DNA from 3 places in the Paenibacillus sp. FSL H8-0048 genome. Region 3 is predicted to be linked to each of the others. Evidence: riboswitches for the same ligand, from Rfam matches in the RefSeq annotation. Region 3 holds a riboswitch; each other region holds the start of a gene.
What was found. A riboswitch is a leader RNA that binds a small molecule or an ion and turns the genes downstream of it on or off. The one in region 3 is predicted to bind thiamine pyrophosphate.
Positions count from the first base shown of each region.

Region 1 (5,969 bases), 930 kb from region 3:
CCGGTATTGCCGCCCGTTGCTGTCTTGTCATTATTGTTGCTTCCGCAAGCCGCAGCCGTGACTATGGTCAGGAGCAGCATAATAGTCAGACTAAGTTTTTTCATTCGATGAATCCCCTCTCGTATCTTCTTTATAGACACCGTATATTGATTTCCCATAGCTTAGCTTGCCCCAAATTCTGCTCCTGCAACACAAAAAGCGACCCTCCCGGAAAAGGAGAATCGCTGCTCTATGGACAACATAAGCTCTGCTTCTATATGGGTATTACTATACGTGCATGATTTCTGGCGTTGCCTTCTCCTTAGAACGTTCTGTTCCAGAATGGCGGCCCCGGCGCAGCAGCAGTCCAAGGACCGCACCGCCAAGCGCGACAAACATCATAATGTGGAACGTGTCCGCGAAGCCCTGCGATAATACGGTTTGCTTAGCCAGCAGCAACGCTTGCTGTGAAGCGCCTGCGGAACTTTTCCCGGCAGCCGCCGCCGCTTCCTGCATCTCTATGCCACGCGCCGTTGTTCTTGCGGTCAGAATGGTAACCAGCGTCGAAACGGCCAGCGAAGTAATTACCTGCTGCATCGAGTTCGTCAGCGAGGTTACCCGGTTCACCAGGTGGCTAGGCGCCTTGTTGAGCAGATGCGTGTTCATCGGCATCATCATCATCCCCATGCCCGCCCCGCACATGATCAGCGGAAGGATCAGGTCCCGGCTCTGCGTGGTAAGGTCTACATGCGAATACTGGAATAACGCCCCGGAGACCAGACTAAGGCCGCAGACCACGAGCCAGCGCACACCGATCCGGTCGAACAGTATCCCGGCAATCGGCATCATCAGCCCGGAAGCGATCGCTTGCGGCAGCAGCGTCAGACCGGTATCAAATGCACCGAAGCCGCGGGCCTGTTGCAGAAATTGCGGGAGCAGGAATAACGCGCCGTATAAGCCGAACTGGGCGATCCACTGCACGATGATTCCTGTCGTGAAATCTACGGACTTCAGAATCCGCAGCTCCAGCAGCGGTGTCTTGGAGCGCAGCTCTGCGATGACAAAAGCGATCAGCGCCACAGCGCCCAGCAGCAGCCCGATCAGCGTTTTCTCGGAGGTCCAGCTCTGGGCGCCCTGGCTAACCCCGTAGGTTAACGAAGCAAAGGCCAGCGGACCCAGAACCATACCGAACTTATCCATGCCGGGCACGCTGTTCTTCGCCGCATTCGGCAGCTTGCGCAGTCCAATCAGCACCGCAATGATGCCAATTGGAATATTAATGAGAAAGATCCAGCGCCAGGAATGGTATTCAACCAGCCAGCCCGACAATACCGGACCAATAGCCGGTGCGAACAGAACGGGAATGCCCATAATGCCCATGACTACGCCAACCTTACTTTTGGGAGCAAGTCTGTACACATAGGCCATCCCGACAGGGAGCACACAGCCGCCGCCAAGTCCCTGAATGACCCGGAACACAATCAGCCATTCGGCGCTGCTTGGTGTAGCGCACAGAATCGAGCCTATCGTGAACACAATGACCGCCGTCAGGAAGACTTTCTTGGCTCCGAACCGGTCAGACAGCCAGCCTGACAACGGGATAACGGAAGCCTGAGCCAGCATATAACCCGTAACTACCCACTGCAGTGTATGCAGATCCGTCTTGAAATCCACTACCAGCCTGGACAAGGCTACATTCATTGCCGTACTGTCCAGCACAACCATAAATACGCCTGCAATAATGGCCAGCAGCGGAACCAGAATGCTGGACAGCCGGAAATCGGCTTCCTGCTTCAAGGTCTGATCCATGTCTCTTCTCCTCCTAAAGCTGTCCGCGTTCTACATTGACCTGCGGGCAGATTGTTCTATATAATGAGTGAACGGACAACTGTCCGTAATTGCAATTCATAGTCTACGGACAATTGTCCGTTGTGTCAATTCTTTTATTTGTTTTTCTGTAAATCACTGATTCATTTCTGAAAGGGGTCCTCATGAACAAGCCAGACACCGATGCTGCACTGCTTCCTCCGTCAGCTCCGCAAGCCATAGAATCCTCCCCTCCGGAGTCCGCCGATCCTTATGTACAGCGGATTCTTGAAGCTGCCCGCCAGTTATTCACCGAGAGCGGACTTGAGGCGGTCAGCATGTACAGCATTGCCAAGCGGGCAGGTATAGGGCAAGGCTCCCTGTACCGCCGTTTCACGGACAAGGGTGAGATCTGTTCTGCCCTGCTGAAGGGCAGCGCAGATCAATTCCTGTCCAGTCTGGAGCAGCAGGTCGCTGCCAGTGCCGGTGAAGCTCCGGCGCTAGCTCAGCTGCAGAGCAGCATTGAGCAGATTGCCGATTTCATTGAGCAATATGCCGAGCTGCTGAATATGATCAAAGCCGAGTTCACCGGCAAGAAGCAGCTGACCCAGTTTGAGCATCCTTTTTTCCAGCGGCTGGGGGTGATGATGACAGAGCTGCTGCAGCGTGCTGCGGCGGGCGGTGAGATTATTGACATTGATCCGGCCTTTGCGGCTACGGCCTTAATCTCTGTCCTCAGTCCCGATCTGTACCTGTATGAGCAGAAGCGGCACCACTCCTCCAAGCTGGACATCTCCAGGGGCATCGTCGCTTTGTTCGTGACCGGACTGGCAAAACGCTGACCGCCTGCTCTTTACAAGAGGGGAATTTGTGGTATATTAAGTAGCAATTACGAATTCAATAGCAGCATTATTCACTAGGGGAGTCGGCCGACTGAGACGGAGCTTAAGCTCCGGACCCTTTGAACCTGATCTGGATCATACCAGCGGAGGGAAGTGGAGCAGAATGTATCAGTGGTTCCCGTCACAGGGCCGCAGCTGACTGTACCTTCCGCCCCATTCATTGCCTCCGGGAATGAATGGGGCTTTTTGGTGTTCAGCGCAGTAAATATTTCAATCCGAGGAGGCTTCATACATAGTCTTATGATCAACATTAGCAATCTGTCCTATGCCTTCGGGACCGGTTCATCCCGGACCCCCGTCTTCTCAGGGCTATCCATGAATGTGCAGCGCGGCGAATTCATATCTGTCGTAGGCGGAAGCGGATGCGGCAAAAGCACCTTGTTCAAAATCATCGCCGGTCTGCTGGAGCCCGGCAGCGGCAGGATTATGCTGAACGGAGCCGAGTCCGCTGCAGCAGCGAAGAGACTGGGCAGTGTCGCCTACATGCCGCAGCAGGATCTCCTCCTACCCTGGCGGACCGTAATGGACAATTGTCTGCTGCCCTGGGAGCTCAAGCGCAGCCGTCCCAAAGCAGCCGCTATGGCCGAGATCCGCACCCTGCTGCAGCGCTTCGGCCTTGACGGGACCGAAGGAGCTTATCCGCAGGAGTTGTCCGGCGGAATGCGCCAACGTGTGGCTGTCCTCCGCACCGTGGCGGCCGGGAATGACCTGCTGCTGCTGGATGAGCCGTTCGGGGCGCTTGATGCCATTACGAAGCGCTCGCTGCAGCGCTGGCTGCTGGAGTTATGGGCGGAGCTGGACAAGACAGTGCTGTTCATCACCCATGATCTGGAGGAGGCGCTCCTGCTTAGTGACAGAATCTATCTAATGACTGGCCGGGAGGGCAGCGGTATGCAGGAATTCTCAACCGCCCTCCCCCGTCCGCGCCATCACAGTCTGAACTATGAACCGCAGTTCGCCGCCCTGCGCCAGGAATTGGAGCTGAAGCTATATGAGAACCGCCGCCCCTAGAAGATTGCTCCAGCATTACGCTCCAGCAGTCCTTCTCGCTCTGCTGACGCTTGCGGTCTGGGAGACTGTAGCCTGCCTGGGGCTGGCTCCTCCCTTCATCCTTCCGGCTCCGTCCGCCATCTGCAAGGCCTTACTGGAGGAACGCCGCTTGTTATTCGGGGTGCATCTGCCTGCTACACTGCTGGAGGTACTCACAGGCTTCGCATTGTCGGTGATTTGCGGCAGCCTGCTGGGAATCGCCATGCACCTGTTCAGTCCGCTGGCCAAGGCGCTGTATCCGCTGCTGATTATCAGCCAGACGGTTCCGCTGATCGCCCTCTCGCCCCTGTTCATCATGTGGTTCGGCTACACCTTATGGAGCAAGGTCGCCGTTGTCTTCCTGACCGCTTTCTTTCCGGTGGTCATTGGCACCTATGATGGCTTGTCCAAGAATACAGACGCCTACCGGGAGCTGCTGCTGACGTACGGCGCGAACCGCTGGCAGATTCTAAGGAAGGTGGGCGTTCCGCTGGCTTTGCCCTCTTTTTTCTCCGGTCTAAAGCTGTCGGCAGTGTACTGTGTGATTGGCGCAACGATCGGGGAATGGCTTGGGGGCAGCGAAGGGCTGGGCTATTTCAGCCGCAGAATGGCCGGGAATCTCCAGACCGCCAAGATGTTCGCTGCTGTTGTCTTGTTATCTATACTCGGTATCCTGCTGTTTCTGGCAGTCGCCGCGCTGGAGAAGTTTATTCTGAAGAAAAGAGGACGTTATTCATGACTACTATCCGCTATACCCGTTATCTGTACCATGCAATCTCAAGGCCAGCCATGCTGCTGTCCGTTCTGCTGCTCTGTATGCTGCCTGTCCTGGCAGGCTGCGCCAATACGAATAGTCCGGCGGCCTCCGGCTCTCCGGCTGTTACTACCGCCACCTCTGGGGCAGGGGCTGAGGCTAAAGATGGAGCCCATAAACTTACGATTATGCTAGACTGGTACCCCAATGCTGTTCACTCTTTTTTGTACGCGGCAGAGGCTGAAGGTTATTTCGCTGCGGAAGGTCTGGAAGTTGAGATTCAGATGCCGGCCGATACCAATGATGCACTGAAGCTGGTGGCGGCGGGAAAGGTGGATCTGGCACTCAGCTATCAGCCGCAGGTATTGATGGCACGTGGCGAGCAGATTCCGGTCAAGTCGATCGCTGCGCTGGTGCGCCACCCGATGAATCATCTCATGGTAGCCGCAGACAGCGGCATTACCCGCCCGGGAGAGCTGTCAGGCAGACAAGCCGGATATTCCTCCGTTCCGTTATATGAAGCGATGCTGAATACGATGGTCAAGAGCGACGGCGGAGACCCTTCCTCCCTCAAGCTGGTGGATGTCGGCTTTGAGCTGATTCCTGCTCTCTCTACCGGGCGGGTAGATGGAATTATGGGCGGGTTCATCAATCATGAGCAGCTGATTCTGGAGCAGGAAGGCCATCCGGTCCGCTCCTTCAATCCCGTGGATTACGGGGTCCCGGATTATTATGAGCTGGTGCTGGTCGCCAGTGAGCAGGGACTGCAGGATTCACAGGGCTTTTATCAGAAATTCGTGGATGCTATCAGAAAAGGCCAGCAGTATGTAGCGGATCACCCGGATGAAGCGCTGAAGCTGCTGCTCTCCCATCAGGAGGACACCGCGCCGCTGGATGAAAAGATTGAGAAGCGCAGTCTGGAGATCCTGCTGCCGCTGATGGATGCCGGTTCCCAGCCCTTCGGCTACCAGGACAGCGCCTCATGGGAGAAGGTGAACCAGTGGCTGAGCGAGAACGGCCTGCTGGCTGGAGAAGTGGATGTTAAGAATGCTTTTATTAATTTTTAATTACATCTTTAGGAGGAATTCATATGTCTTATCTGTCCAAAGTACGCCAGGCGAACCCGCTGGTGCATAATATCACGAATATCGTAGTTGCTAACTTCACTGCGAACGGGCTGCTGGCTCTGGGAGCTTCGCCATTCATGGCCGATGCCATTGAAGAAGTAGCGGATGTCGCCGCCATGTCCGGGGCGGTTGTGCTGAACATCGGCACACTGAATGAAGCCGCCATTGCTTCCATGATCGAAGCCGGGAAGGCTGCTAACCGCCACCATGTGCCGCTCGTGCTTGATCCCGTTGGAGCCGGGGCTACCGCCTACCGCACCGATGTTACGGCTAAGCTGCTCAGTGAGCTTCAGCTTACAGCGCTTCGCGGCAATGTGGCCGAGGTTGCCAATGTAGCCGGGGTGAGCTGGGCAAGCAAAGGCGTGGATGCCG
Region 1 is NZ_JBBODF010000001.1:1,266,634-1,272,602, forward strand. Features, by position in the region: gene NSU18_RS05550 (amino acid ABC transporter substrate-binding protein) at 1-104, opposite strand, end outside; gene NSU18_RS05555 (DHA2 family efflux MFS transporter permease subunit) at 268-1,788, opposite strand; gene NSU18_RS05560 (TetR/AcrR family transcriptional regulator) at 1,971-2,627, shown strand; TPP riboswitch at 2,694-2,796, shown strand; gene NSU18_RS05565 (ABC transporter ATP-binding protein) at 2,928-3,698, shown strand; gene NSU18_RS05570 (ABC transporter permease) at 3,679-4,455, shown strand; gene NSU18_RS05575 (ABC transporter substrate-binding protein) at 4,452-5,537, shown strand; gene thiM (hydroxyethylthiazole kinase) at 5,561-5,969, shown strand, end outside.
Region 1: another riboswitch for thiamine pyrophosphate. It lies ahead of NSU18_RS05565 (ABC transporter ATP-binding protein); the one in region 3 lies ahead of NSU18_RS09570 (thiamine phosphate synthase).

Region 2 (5,969 bases), 1.9 Mb from region 3:
ATCTCCATATAGCTGTATTTGGTGCAATTAAACTAACTGTATATTCTGGTTGTGGTCCGATTGAGAGGTGGAATGGTTAGCTCAATTGTATTTTATACAACAGATGTCCCCAAAATCCGCAGCAAATCCGATTCTGTTGTACTCTGTACAGCAGAAATCTGCGAAAGTGGTGTTTTTGGGCAAATAAACAAAAATCTGCTGTACGAAATACAGCAGAAGTGAATTTTGACTGGAATATTGCAGATTCTATTGCAGTAAATACAATCAGGCAGAGTTATGCTGCTACAGACAAGGCAGTGCCGAGTCACGAAGGCTGTTGTTATGTATAGCAGGGCGCGCCACGCCACCTTTCCTGCTAAGTCACCAGCGCAGCAACCCCTCTTAACTCTGGCTCTTCGCCTGCTCCTCGCGCATCCACTGGGAGAGCTGGCGCCGCATCCGGAGGAACTCCGGCGAATCGGCGATCTCTTCGCGGCGCGGACGCGGGAAGGGGACCTCCACGGTGTGGAGGACGGAGCCGGGACGCCCCGAGAAGACGTAGATGCGGGTGGAGAGCAGCAGCGCTTCTTCGATGTTGTGGGTGATGAACAGCACGGAGCGGCGGTTCTCCTCCCACAGCTCCAGCAGCCAGCGCTGCATCTGCTCGCGGGTCAGCGCATCGAGCGCGCTGAACGGCTCATCGAGCAGCATCAGCTCCTGCGGCGCGAGCATGGCCCGCAGGAAGGCGGCCCGCTGCTGCATGCCGCCGGACAGCATGTGCGGGTAGGCCCGCTCGAAGCCGCCGAGGCCGATCTTCGCCAGCCAGTGGCGTGCCGCCTCGCGGGCCTCCCGCTTGGGGGCGCCCTGCAGCTCGCCGCCAAGCAGAACGTTGTCGAGCGTGCTGCGCCACGGGAACAGCGCGGGCTGCTGCGGCATATAGCTGATCTTGCCGCGCTGCCCGGTCACCGGGATGCCGTCCATGCTCACGGTTCCGGTATCCGGCAGCGTAAGGCCGCCGATGATATGGAACAGCGTGCTTTTACCGCAGCCGGACGGGCCGACAATGGAGACGAATTCCTGCGGCTCCACGGTCAGGGATACCTGATCCAGCACCTGCGTCTCCCGGCGGCGGTGCGTGAATGACTTGGAGATGCCGCTGACTTCAAGCGCAGGCGGCACACTCTGAGTACGCAGGCGTCCATCTACGTTCGCCTTCTCCAGTTCAATCCTCGTAAGCTCAGACACTTCGTCCAGCCTCCTTCAGTTTTATTTTGGTTGGTCCGTTTTGGATGATCTTCCCGTGCTTCTTAAGCATCCTTGCGCGGCTTCCAGCGCACCAGCCATCTCTCCAGCAGGGCAATGAGCGCGAATAACACGAGACTTAGCAGCACGATGATGGCGATGGCCACGAACATCCGGTCCGCACGGTAAGAGGACTTCTGCAGCAGCATATAATAGCCGATCCCTCTGTCGGCGCCGATCCATTCGGCCACCACTGCGCCCATCACCGCATAGGTGGCGGAGATTTTGAGCCCGGAGAACAGGGAGGGCAGGGAGCCGGGAAGCTCCAGCCGGGTGAAGATCTGCCACTTGCCCGCACCGGCCATTTTCATATAATTCAGCATCACCCGGTCGCTTTGGGCCAGCCCGCCCATGGCTGCAACAGCTACGGGGAAGAAGCAGACGAGAGTGATCAGGATAATTTTGGGCAGCAGACCGAAGCCGAACCAGATAATCAGCAGCGGGGCAAGCGCAATGGAGGGCACATTCTGGCTGAGGATCAGCAGCGGATAGATCGCCCGCTTGACCCAGGGCAGCAGGTGCAGCAGCAAGGCGGTGAGCAGGCCGATGCCTGTGCCGACCGGGAAGCCGATCAGGGTCAGCCGCAGCGTGGCGGCGGTGTGCTCCCAGATCCCTGAGGCGTTGTTCTTCGACTCACGCGCGATATCCGCGGGGCTGGGCAGCTGGTAAGCCGGGATGTGAAACAGCATGACCGAGAGCTGCCATATCCCGACAAAAAAGAGGACCGCCACAAAGGGCGGCCACACTAGCTTCCAGGTGCTTCTCACGGCCGGTATTTCTCGGTCAGCTTGTCCATGCTGATGCCGCCCGGGTTATGGGCGACCTTGATCTGTGAGATGACACTCGGACTGCCGGAGGCGATCAGCGCCTCATGCATGTCACGCACAATATCCAGCAGCTCGGACAGCTCGCCTTCCATCGTGGTCTCCAGCGGATTCACCTGATGCTTCACGCCTGACTTCTGAATGACCTCAATGGCCTTGTCCACATAAGGGATAGAATCCTCGTTGTTCGGTGTCTTGGGAATGACCTGAATGCTGAGCAATGTATTAGCCATGATGAATCCTTCCTCTCCAAGTTAAGTATAAGATTCCCGCCATGCGGGTTCATTATGATTCCGGCAAAAATTCATTCGTAAACGTACTCTCCGCATCCAGCGGCTTATCCAGCAGCTTCAGGCCGTACATCCAGTCGGCGTAATTCTTCCAGATCTCAAGCTTCTGCTCCCCCCAGCGCGGGGCGTCGTCTTTGTATTTCGGGCTAAGCCATTTCTGGCTGGCCAGCACCAGCTTGGGATCAAGGTCTGGTACAGCGTCCGACAGGACCGTCGCAGCTTCTTCCGGGTTATCGATAGCGTACTGATAGCCCTTCGACGTAGCCTTCAGGAAGGCCTTCACCACTTCAGGATGCTCGGCGATCTCCTTCTCGCTGGTCGTCAGCACCGGGGTGTAGTAATCCAGCTGCGGAGCGTAATCCTTCAGATACAGCATATCCAGCGGCTCCCCGCGCAGCTCGGCCTCCACACCGGTCCAGGCATAGAAGATCCAGGCGAAGTCAATATCCCGCTTCACGGCTGTGAAAAAGTCCGCTTCGCCGATATTCACCAGCTTCACCTTGGAGACATCCCCGCCTTCGGGGTCCATGATCGCTTTCATGGCAGCCTGCTCCGCAGGGGAGCCCCAGCCTCCGTACGTTTTGCCTTCGAAATCCTTCGGCGTCTTAATATTGCGGTCCTTCGGAGCCGCGAACCCGGAGGTATTATGCTGAATGATAGCAGCAATCGACACCAGCGGCACATCCTGCAGACGGGCCAGAGTCAGGGCTTCCTGGGCGCTGATGCCGAACTGGGCTTCGCCGGAAGTGACCATCGTATCGGACCCGGCAGCGCCGGGCTGTACAATCTGTACGTCGAGACCTTCCTCTGCGTAATAACCCAGCTCCTTGGCAGCATACAGGCCTGTATGATTGGTGTTTGGCGTCCAGTCCAGGGCAATCTTAACCTGGGTTAGCGCCTTAGGTGCATCCGTGGGTGCGGCTGCGGCTGCATCAGGTGCAGCTGTGCTGTTTCCTGCAGCAGGTGCGCTGGCCCCCGCATTGCCGCTGTTGTTTCCGCCGCCACATCCTGCTACGGTAAGCAGCAGCATGGAGCTGAGCAGGAGTAGTGCTGTTTTTTTGACTCCCATTTCTCTTTCTCTCTCCTTCCAGCAACCCCTGGTCTTCAGAGCTTACAGAAACCGTATTCCTGTACATCCTTAGAATCAAAAAAGCGTCCCGAAGATCGGGACGCCAGTGACTTGCGTGAGGGGACTTCAGCTTCAGTACCGCTTAGGGGCACTGTGCCGAATGAAGATTCCTACGCTGGCATTATCCAGATCAGGTATAAGGGTCAGTATCTTGTGGGATACAATCTCAGCCGGCCAATTCCAGCACCCCTGGTTCTATAAAGTTCACGGGTATTGCTATGTTCTTACGGTGTATTATAGACGGCAGTCCCGCCGTTGTCCACCCTCATATCTTAATCCCTCGTATAATGCCGCTTCTTGCGGCGGCTGCGGATGCCGTTCCAGATCTCTCTTACCGTTAGGCCGATACTGACGGTGATCCCCGAGAAGGTCAGGAACAGAGCCAGATACTCGAACGCGGAGTACTCCAGCATTTTGCTCCAGTCAATCTGTCCCTTCAGATCCTCGATCACCTGATTCATCCCGTAAATCCCGCTGATGACCGTGAACACGGTGAGCACCATCAGGAGCGTATCCCGCCGTTTGGCCTGGAATTTGTCCTGATACTGGAACAGGTCATTCAGCGTCATTTTCACCTCATCGAACAGGGCATCATTGCCATACACCTTACGCAGCTGAAAAAAAATCTCACGTCCCTGCGACTGCGAAATCAGCTCCAGGAAGTAGAATTTGGCCGAGAATTTGTTGATCAGGAAGATCAGATTCTCAATCTCGTCGTTATCGTGGTTGATGCGCAGCCGGGAGTGGAGGTTGGCGAGCTTCAGCAGCACGATTTTGTGGAAAATACTCAGCAGCATTCCGTAATAATACTCGCCGTACATCTGGCTGATCAAGCCTGCGGCAATCTCCGGCCTCGCCCGGCTCACGCAGCAGAAGGTCTGCTCATTGGTCATGTAGTAGGTGTCCGGCCCCCAGCGGCTATAGCAGTGCTCCCGGGTGTACTGCTTGATATAGTCCGGATCACTCGCACTCATATAGGGGCTGCCGTCGATGTTCAGACCGTCCACCTGGGAGGCCCGGTAGAGCAGCTCGACACTGATCTCTTCCTCGTCCTCCGGGAGATTAACGCCGTAGAAGGCCTGCACCAGCATCCGTTCATCGACGAAGAAGGGCAGGGTCTCGAAATAATTGCCGTTCGTCTCCGCAGGATCGAGATACGGCTCAAGCCCGGCTGCCAGATGCCTGAACACGAAATCCTCCACCCGGGCAAAAGACTTCTGATGACAATGAATGAAAGTATGCTCATCCTGAACACTTACATCCTCCAGATTGCGGAAGCGGTCGGCGAATTCCAGCACCATGCTGAAGGGGAGATTCTCCTCCTCAATAGCGACTCTTACCGTCAGGAAGCCCAGCTCGAACGGGCAGAGGAACACATCGGTCGACAGCACGCGGAAGGGAACCGTCTGGAAGGGCATTTGCAGCCCGCACAGCAGATCGTTAGCCCGGGAAAAGCGGCGGAAGGAATCCCTGTCCTTCTCACGCGGAAACAGGACATGGGCGGCAAACGGAAGATAGCTGCGCTCCATTTTCTCATGGGATACACAGTGATTCTCCCCGTAATAGGCATGTTCCAGTTCCTTGTTCTCCAGAAAAAAACGCGTAAATCCATCCTCCTGAAGGCTCTCAATCAGCTCTTGATCGACTTCCGCCTTAATTGAAAAGGGGAAAATGAATTGCAGTAAGGCGGTATGCAAAGTGGGCTCAGAATGCAGTTCAGCCATGTGTGGGTTCCATCCTTATTCACAGAATATGGACCTTGTAGTTTACATTTACCCTATTCTCCAAGCGGTCACGCTCAGCACGAATAACAGCGCGGCACAAGCGGCCAAAAGTCCCGAGGTCTGGGCGATCTGCAGATGATCCATGGACCAGCCGGTCCAGATTAGTTTTTTCAAGGATAAGACTCCTTATTAATCAATTTATGAACAGATGGCGGGATTCAGAATGAACGGGAAGGGTACACTATATTAGGCACAGGTTAATCATAAATCCAAACCGTGGACGTGAATATAAACTTAATATTCACATGAATTTGAAGGGAGCTGTGACGTCAATGGACAACAAAGAGCTGGAGAAAACAATCATACAGGTGCTGGACGACAACAGGTTCGGTTCCTTCGGCACGATTGAGGCCGGTAACAAGCCTAAAGTGCGTTATATGGCAGTATTTCATGACGGGCTGTCCATCTATCTGGCAACTAACCGCAAGACTCATAAGGTAGAAGAGCTTCAGGATAATCCGAATGCTTGTCTCTTGCTCGGCTATGAACAGGGCGGCGGCAAGGATGTACTGGAGATCGAAGCAACGGTTGCTGTAACGAAGGACGACAGCTTGCGCTCTAAGGTATGGAATGAGTCCCTGGAGAAATGGTTCAAGGGGCCGGATGATCCCGATTATGTCATTCTTGAGCTGTCACCTTCACGGATTGAATATATGGGCAA
Region 2 is NZ_JBBODF010000001.1:4,121,162-4,127,130, reverse strand. Features, by position in the region: gene NSU18_RS17480 (ABC transporter ATP-binding protein) at 382-1,206, opposite strand; gene NSU18_RS17475 (ABC transporter permease) at 1,287-2,048, opposite strand; gene NSU18_RS17470 (thiamine-binding protein) at 2,045-2,338, opposite strand; gene NSU18_RS17465 (ABC transporter substrate-binding protein) at 2,391-3,464, opposite strand; TPP riboswitch at 3,615-3,725, opposite strand; gene NSU18_RS17460 (hypothetical protein) at 3,797-5,248, opposite strand; gene NSU18_RS17455 (hypothetical protein) at 5,297-5,422, opposite strand; gene NSU18_RS17450 (pyridoxamine 5'-phosphate oxidase family protein) at 5,581-5,969, shown strand, end outside.
Region 2: another riboswitch for thiamine pyrophosphate. It lies ahead of NSU18_RS17465 (ABC transporter substrate-binding protein); the one in region 3 lies ahead of NSU18_RS09570 (thiamine phosphate synthase).

Region 3 (5,969 bases):
CGGAGAGTCTGAATCTATAGAGTAATTAGAGTATGGCATTCGCATAGCGTTGGCTCCTAGCGTTGACTGGAACACTAATATCTGAACAATGCGAATACCCTATGCCACTCTTAAGTAGCAGCACATTTCTCCATCCGACTGCTTTCTGAATGCATCCGGTATCAGCCCTGAGGAGCGCACATCCAGCCCACGCGCATTCGTGCAGGAAATTGTGTTCTGTTTTTCGCTTACATTTGGTCCATCAGCCTTCGCGCTAGCGATTGTATTCGGTTTTCCGCATATATCCGGCCCACGCGCAGCCCAGAACGCTTATACAATGCAAATAACCCGCCTCATGGCGGGTTATTTGCAAACGGGCAGGTTAAGTCAGGCACGATTATTCTGGTCAATATAAGTTGATTGAATTAGTCTGATTAAGTTCAGTTGATTTAGTCAGTCTGGTCAACTTAGATTCATTAGTATGTCTGGTCAGTTTAACTTGATTTGGTTAATCTGTTCAAGTAGATTCGATTAATCTGTTCAGTTTTAATTCATCCGGTCAGCCTGATCAGGGTAACTTACATCCAGTTTGGTCACATGAAACTAAGCCAAACCAGCTTGCCTACTCAAGCCAAGCGGCTCGGACAGGATATCCCAGTCCTTGAATACCGGCTGGAGTCCTTGCGAACGCAGCATCTCGGCCATCTCAGCCACGCTGCGGTTGTCCGAGATTTCAAACTGCGGGGTTCCCCCTTCCAGGGAATGCCCGCCCACTTCGGTGGATACCCCTGCGGACATCTTCGTGATGCCGAGCTGGACCAGATGATCGCGCAGAGCGGCAGGCTCACGTGTGGACAGCGAGATGCCGGAGCGCGGCAGGAATAGACGGTACGCCAGGATGATCTGCACCAGCGCCCGGTCGGTTACGTCGCTTGCGGGGTTGAATTCGCCTAAGTAAGGACGGAATCTGGGCGTCGACAACCCGATTTCGCATTCCGGGTACTTGTCCTGCAGATACCTCGCATGCAGCGCAGTGGCCAGCGCCTCCTGCCGCCATTCATACATGCCGAGCAGGGCCCCGATATTTACTGAACGAAAGCCGGCCTCACAGCCCCGCTCGGGAGCATCCAGCCGGTTGCGGTAGACGCGTTTGGGGCCTTTTACATGCAGCGTACGATAAGTCTCCTGGTGGTAGACCTCCTGATAGAGCGTCAGACCGTCCACGCCGGCTTCTCTGAGCTCAGCATATTCGGCTGTCGAGAGCGGATTCACCTCAATGCTGACGGAGGAGAAGTATCCGCGCAGCACATCCACGCAGTCTCTCACATAACCAGCCGGACTGTCCCTCCGGGATTCTCCGGTCAGTATCAGAATGTGGCGCAGGCCCGTGGCTGCGATGGTCTCTGCTTCCCGGGCGACCTGTTCCAGCGTCAGTTTTTTGCGCGGAAAATCATAAATAGAACTGAAGCTGCAATACGTGCAGTGATTCACGCAAAAATCAGCCAGATACATAGGTGTGAACAACTGCATCACATGGCCGAAATGCGTACGCGTTAAACGGTGCGCCTTCTGTGCCATCTCCTCCAGATAAGGCTCCGCTGCCGGTGACAGCAGGGCCATCAGCCCCTCTTCATCGACTTGCTCTGCACGAAGCGCGCGCTTCACATCCTCTGCCGTATACCGGCTCCATAGCGTCCCGTAAGGAAGCTGCTCCAGCCGGGTCATCGTCTCATAAAAGCTCATAACCGTTCCTCTCCTCCCTATTCCATCTGTCAGGCCAAGAACCCGGTCAACGGTGAAGAGGCTGCCGCCGTCTCTTCTACAGGCCCCAGTCCGGCAAGATAAGCCTTGCGCCCTGCGGATACCGCAGCGCGGAAGGCTTCTGCCATCAGCAGCGGATCTGAAGCGGTGGCAATCGCTGTATTGAGCAGGACCGCAGCAGCGCCCATCTCCATCGCCTCAGCCGCCTCGGACGGTCTGCCGATTCCGGCATCCACGATCACCGGCAGATCCGTCTCGGAGATCAGAATCCGGATCAGCTCCTTGGTCTGCAGCCCGCGGTTGGACCCGATCGGTGCCCCTAGCGGCATCACAGCCGCAGCCCCCGCTGCCTTCAGCCGCAGGGCAGCGGACAGATCAGGACTCATGTACGGAAGCACCACGAAGCCCTCTGCTGCAAGGACCTCGGTCGCCCGGATCGTCTCCATGTTATCCGGCAGCAAATATTTCTGGTCGTTGATGACCTCAATCTTCACCCAGTTGCCCAGCCCCGCCGATCTCGCCAGCCGGGCAATCCGTACCGCCTCTTCTGCGGTGCGCGCACCTGAGGTATTAGGCAGCAAGGTCATATGGGAAGGAATATGGCTGACAATATTGTCACTGCTCTCCGGGTCTACCCGGCGCAGGGCAACGGTAATAACCTGTGAGCCTGATCGCGTAATGACCTCGGGAATGAGGGTGTTACGGCTGTATTTTCCGGTGCCAATGAATAGTCTACTGGTTAGAGTCACGCCGCCAATCATCAATGGATCTTGCATCTTAACGCCTCCTGGGATAAGTCTTTGTGTTTAGCCTCCGCCTACAAAATGAACCAGCTCCACCCGGTCCCCCTCGCTAAGCAGTGTCTCTCCATAAACCTCTCTGCCGGCAAGTTCACCGTTCAGCTCGACAATTACCAGCTTACCGGCCCACTCGGGCCGGGCCAGCAGATCCTCCAGTGTCCGGCAGCTCTCTTCGAGCCTGTGCCTCTTCCCGTTAACGGTCACGATCATGTCTGTTCACCTCCTGCCGCGCCTTTTACTTGATCCATCTCATGGGTTACAAGACTGCTCTGCCACCCTGTGAACCGCTGCCCTGTAGGCCAAGGCCGCTGCCACCGGATCTGGGGCTCCGCAGATCCCCGACATGACCGCAATGCCAGCCGCCCCCCCAGCCAGCACCGCTCCGGCATTGCCCGGGGTAATCCCGCCGAGCGCAATCAGCGGTATGCGGCTCCAGCGGACAGCCTCGGCCAGCTGCGCAAGTCCCCGTGCCTGCTGTCCGGGCTTGCAGGCCGTAGGGAACACATGCCCGTAGAGGCAGAAGTCTGCTCCCTGCCTTCCAGCCTCCGCCGCCTCTTCCCGCGAGTGGACCGATCTGCCGATCCGCAGGCCGGGTGCAAGGCCGCGCACTGCGGCTGGCGGAAGGCTATGCCAGGCTAACTGTGCACCGCCTGCCCCGGCGGCCAGGGCAACATCGATCCGGTCATTAATGACCAGCTTCGAAGACGGAACCCCGGACTGAAGCATCTGCTGTGCCGCCGCCAGCAATTCGCGGGCGGACATGGCTTTTTCGCGGAGATGGATATAATCCACCATAGAATGTACCGCAACGGCCCATTCCGCCAGCGCTTCAGGCTGTAGCCGCCCGTCCGAGACCGCATGAATCTCATACAACACTCTTTCCCCTCCCGTCTGTTCCAGCTCATTCTAAACCGCGCGCCAACACAAAAAAGACCACTCCCATAAGGAAGCAGTCTGGAATATAAGCAGGAATACCGGGATGAGCCGTGTACCCCGCTGCAATATTCGTTCTCCACTTCCCTACGCTGGTATAAACCAGATCAGGTTCAAAGGGTCCGGACAACTACGCCCGTCTCAGCCTTGCGGCACCCCTAGTGATCGTTCATATGCGGTTGTTTCGTCTTGCTTGTTGTATATTAGCATATAATTCCTGTTAGAGCTATTCTTTCGTAGATTTTACTTCAATTACAAAAACCACAGATGAACTCCCTTCTGAAAATTTACCATCCTCGGTTGTCCAGAATGCTGATATGCCGTAGTAATAAACGCCTTGTTCTTTTGGAGCATTAAAAGAGCCGTTCTTCAATGGAATTTGCACTTCTTTATCATCGACAAATTGCTGAACGTTTACCTCATCGGGTGCCGGTTTATAAGTAAAAGCAACATCGATCTTCCCCCCAGAGGCTATAACAGTGGGAGTAACCCCCTGTACCATGGATTGTCCTCCTGTATAATCCGCACATCCTAAATTCCCCCAGCAATAGCTGCCTTGGGTAACTGGAATTTGGGTTTTACCGGAAGTAACAAGGGGTAGCGGCGGCGATTCCTGTGTAATTCTAATCCCAATGCTTTTTGCATATCCTTCCAACCTTGTATTTGCCACAAGTCTCCCTGCAAAAGGAGTCAAATAAATGAACACTACCAGAAAAACAAAAATCCCCGCTGCCGATAGAATGAATCCTTTTTTTCTAAGCATCCCAATCCCCTTTTCATATCCAATTATCTAAATAGACGGAAATATATTGTAATAGTTACAAGCGCAGAAAAAAAGCCTGCCGGCAAGCGGTTAGGCTTTTTACAATAGAAGTTATATGTTGCACACAAATCTGCATCCCGCACCCATCAGCCGTTGACAACCTCGCCGCCGTTCACATGCATCACCTGTCCGCTCACATAGGAGGAATCGTCCGAGGCCAGGTATACATACGCCGGTGCCAGCTCTTCAGGCTGTCCCGGGCGCTTCATCGGCTGGGTGCCGCCGAACTCACTGACCTTCTTCGCGTCAAAGGTTGACGGAATCAGCGGGGTCCAGATCGGTCCGGGCGCTACCGCGTTCACGCGGATGCCCTTATCGGCCAGATTCATCGACAGCGAACGGGTGAAGCTGAGAATCGCTCCCTTGGTGGACGAATAGTCCAGCAGCTGCGGGCTGCCGCGATACGCCGTGATGGAAGTGGTGTTAATGATCGTAGCGCCTTTTTTAAGATGAGGCATGGCTGCCTTGGTCAGATAGAACATGGAGAAAATATTCGTCCGGAACGTGCGCTCCAGCTGCTCCGCTGTGATGTCCTCAATATGGTCCTGCGGATGCTGTTCCGCCGCATTGTTGATTAGGATGTCAAGCTTGCCGAGTCCTTCAACCGTTTGACGAATCAAGCTCTGACAGAAGCATTCGTCCCCGATGTCCCCGGCGATCAGAATACACTTTCTGCCCTCCTGCTCCACCTGGCGCTTGGTCTCTTCCGCATCCTCATGCTCGTTCAAGTAGGAGATCACCACATCCGCGCCCTCCTTGGCAAAATGAACGGCAACCGCACGCCCGATCCCGCTGTCGCCTCCGGTAATAAGCGCGACCTTGCCCAGCAGCTTGCCTGCGGCCTTGTACGCCGGGGTCTCAAACTCCGGGAGCGGGTTCATCTCACTCTCAATTCCGGGGCGCTGATCCTGTACCTGCGGGGGCAGGGTTTTGACAGGTTGTTTGTTAGTGTCTGGCATAATCCATTCTCCTTTCGCTGTCCACAGTAATGTTGATTGATCATGTTAGCATGGCTTAAGGTCTGGTGTTTATGCATCAGGCAGTGTGCCTGCTTGGCTGTACGTTATGTTACTTACCACACTTGGCAGCCGCCCAAACAGCTAATCTTCATTCACCGGCACCTCTAGCGGGACGTTAGTACAGTATGCAACGAACGTTTCCAAAGAGAATATTATCTATATCCGCTAAGGGGAAAGCCCTATACTTGGTGAGGAACGACAACTACCTTAACGGAGGGGACGCTTCTATCATGGGAAATGAGCGCTTCTTGCTGGTGAACGGAACGGTAATCGATGGAACCGGACGGCCGTCGCTGCATCATACAAGCATCGGGATTGTTAATGGCCGCTTCGGCACCATAACACAGCATAGTGACATCTGTAGGATCGAAATCATACTAACAGGAGGTTTTGCAAAATGAACGCAAGAATTTCACTCTCTCCGGTCACCCCGGACGATATCGATTTCATCACAACGCTTGAAACCAACGCCTCACTCTGGCCCTTCGAGGATATGATTCCAACCGACAAGGAGGCAGTCCGGAAGACCGTGGCGGAACGAATCCATAGCGACTGGTACAAACAATTCGTGATCCGGCTCGCCTCCCCGGAGGCACCCCCTGCAGGTGAAGTGCATTTGCACTGGTATGTAAAAGAGCGCGAGAGCTGGGAGCT
Region 3 is NZ_JBBODF010000001.1:2,200,991-2,206,959, forward strand. Features, by position in the region: gene yfbR (5'-deoxynucleotidase) at 1-25, shown strand, start outside; gene thiH (2-iminoacetate synthase ThiH) at 583-1,722, opposite strand; gene NSU18_RS09560 (thiazole synthase) at 1,752-2,516, opposite strand; gene thiS (sulfur carrier protein ThiS) at 2,547-2,750, opposite strand; gene NSU18_RS09570 (thiamine phosphate synthase) at 2,790-3,416, opposite strand; TPP riboswitch at 3,541-3,643, opposite strand; gene NSU18_RS09575 (hypothetical protein) at 3,700-4,236, opposite strand; gene NSU18_RS09580 (SDR family oxidoreductase) at 4,383-5,255, opposite strand; gene NSU18_RS09585 (hypothetical protein) at 5,546-5,716, shown strand; gene NSU18_RS09590 (GNAT family N-acetyltransferase) at 5,713-5,969, shown strand, end outside.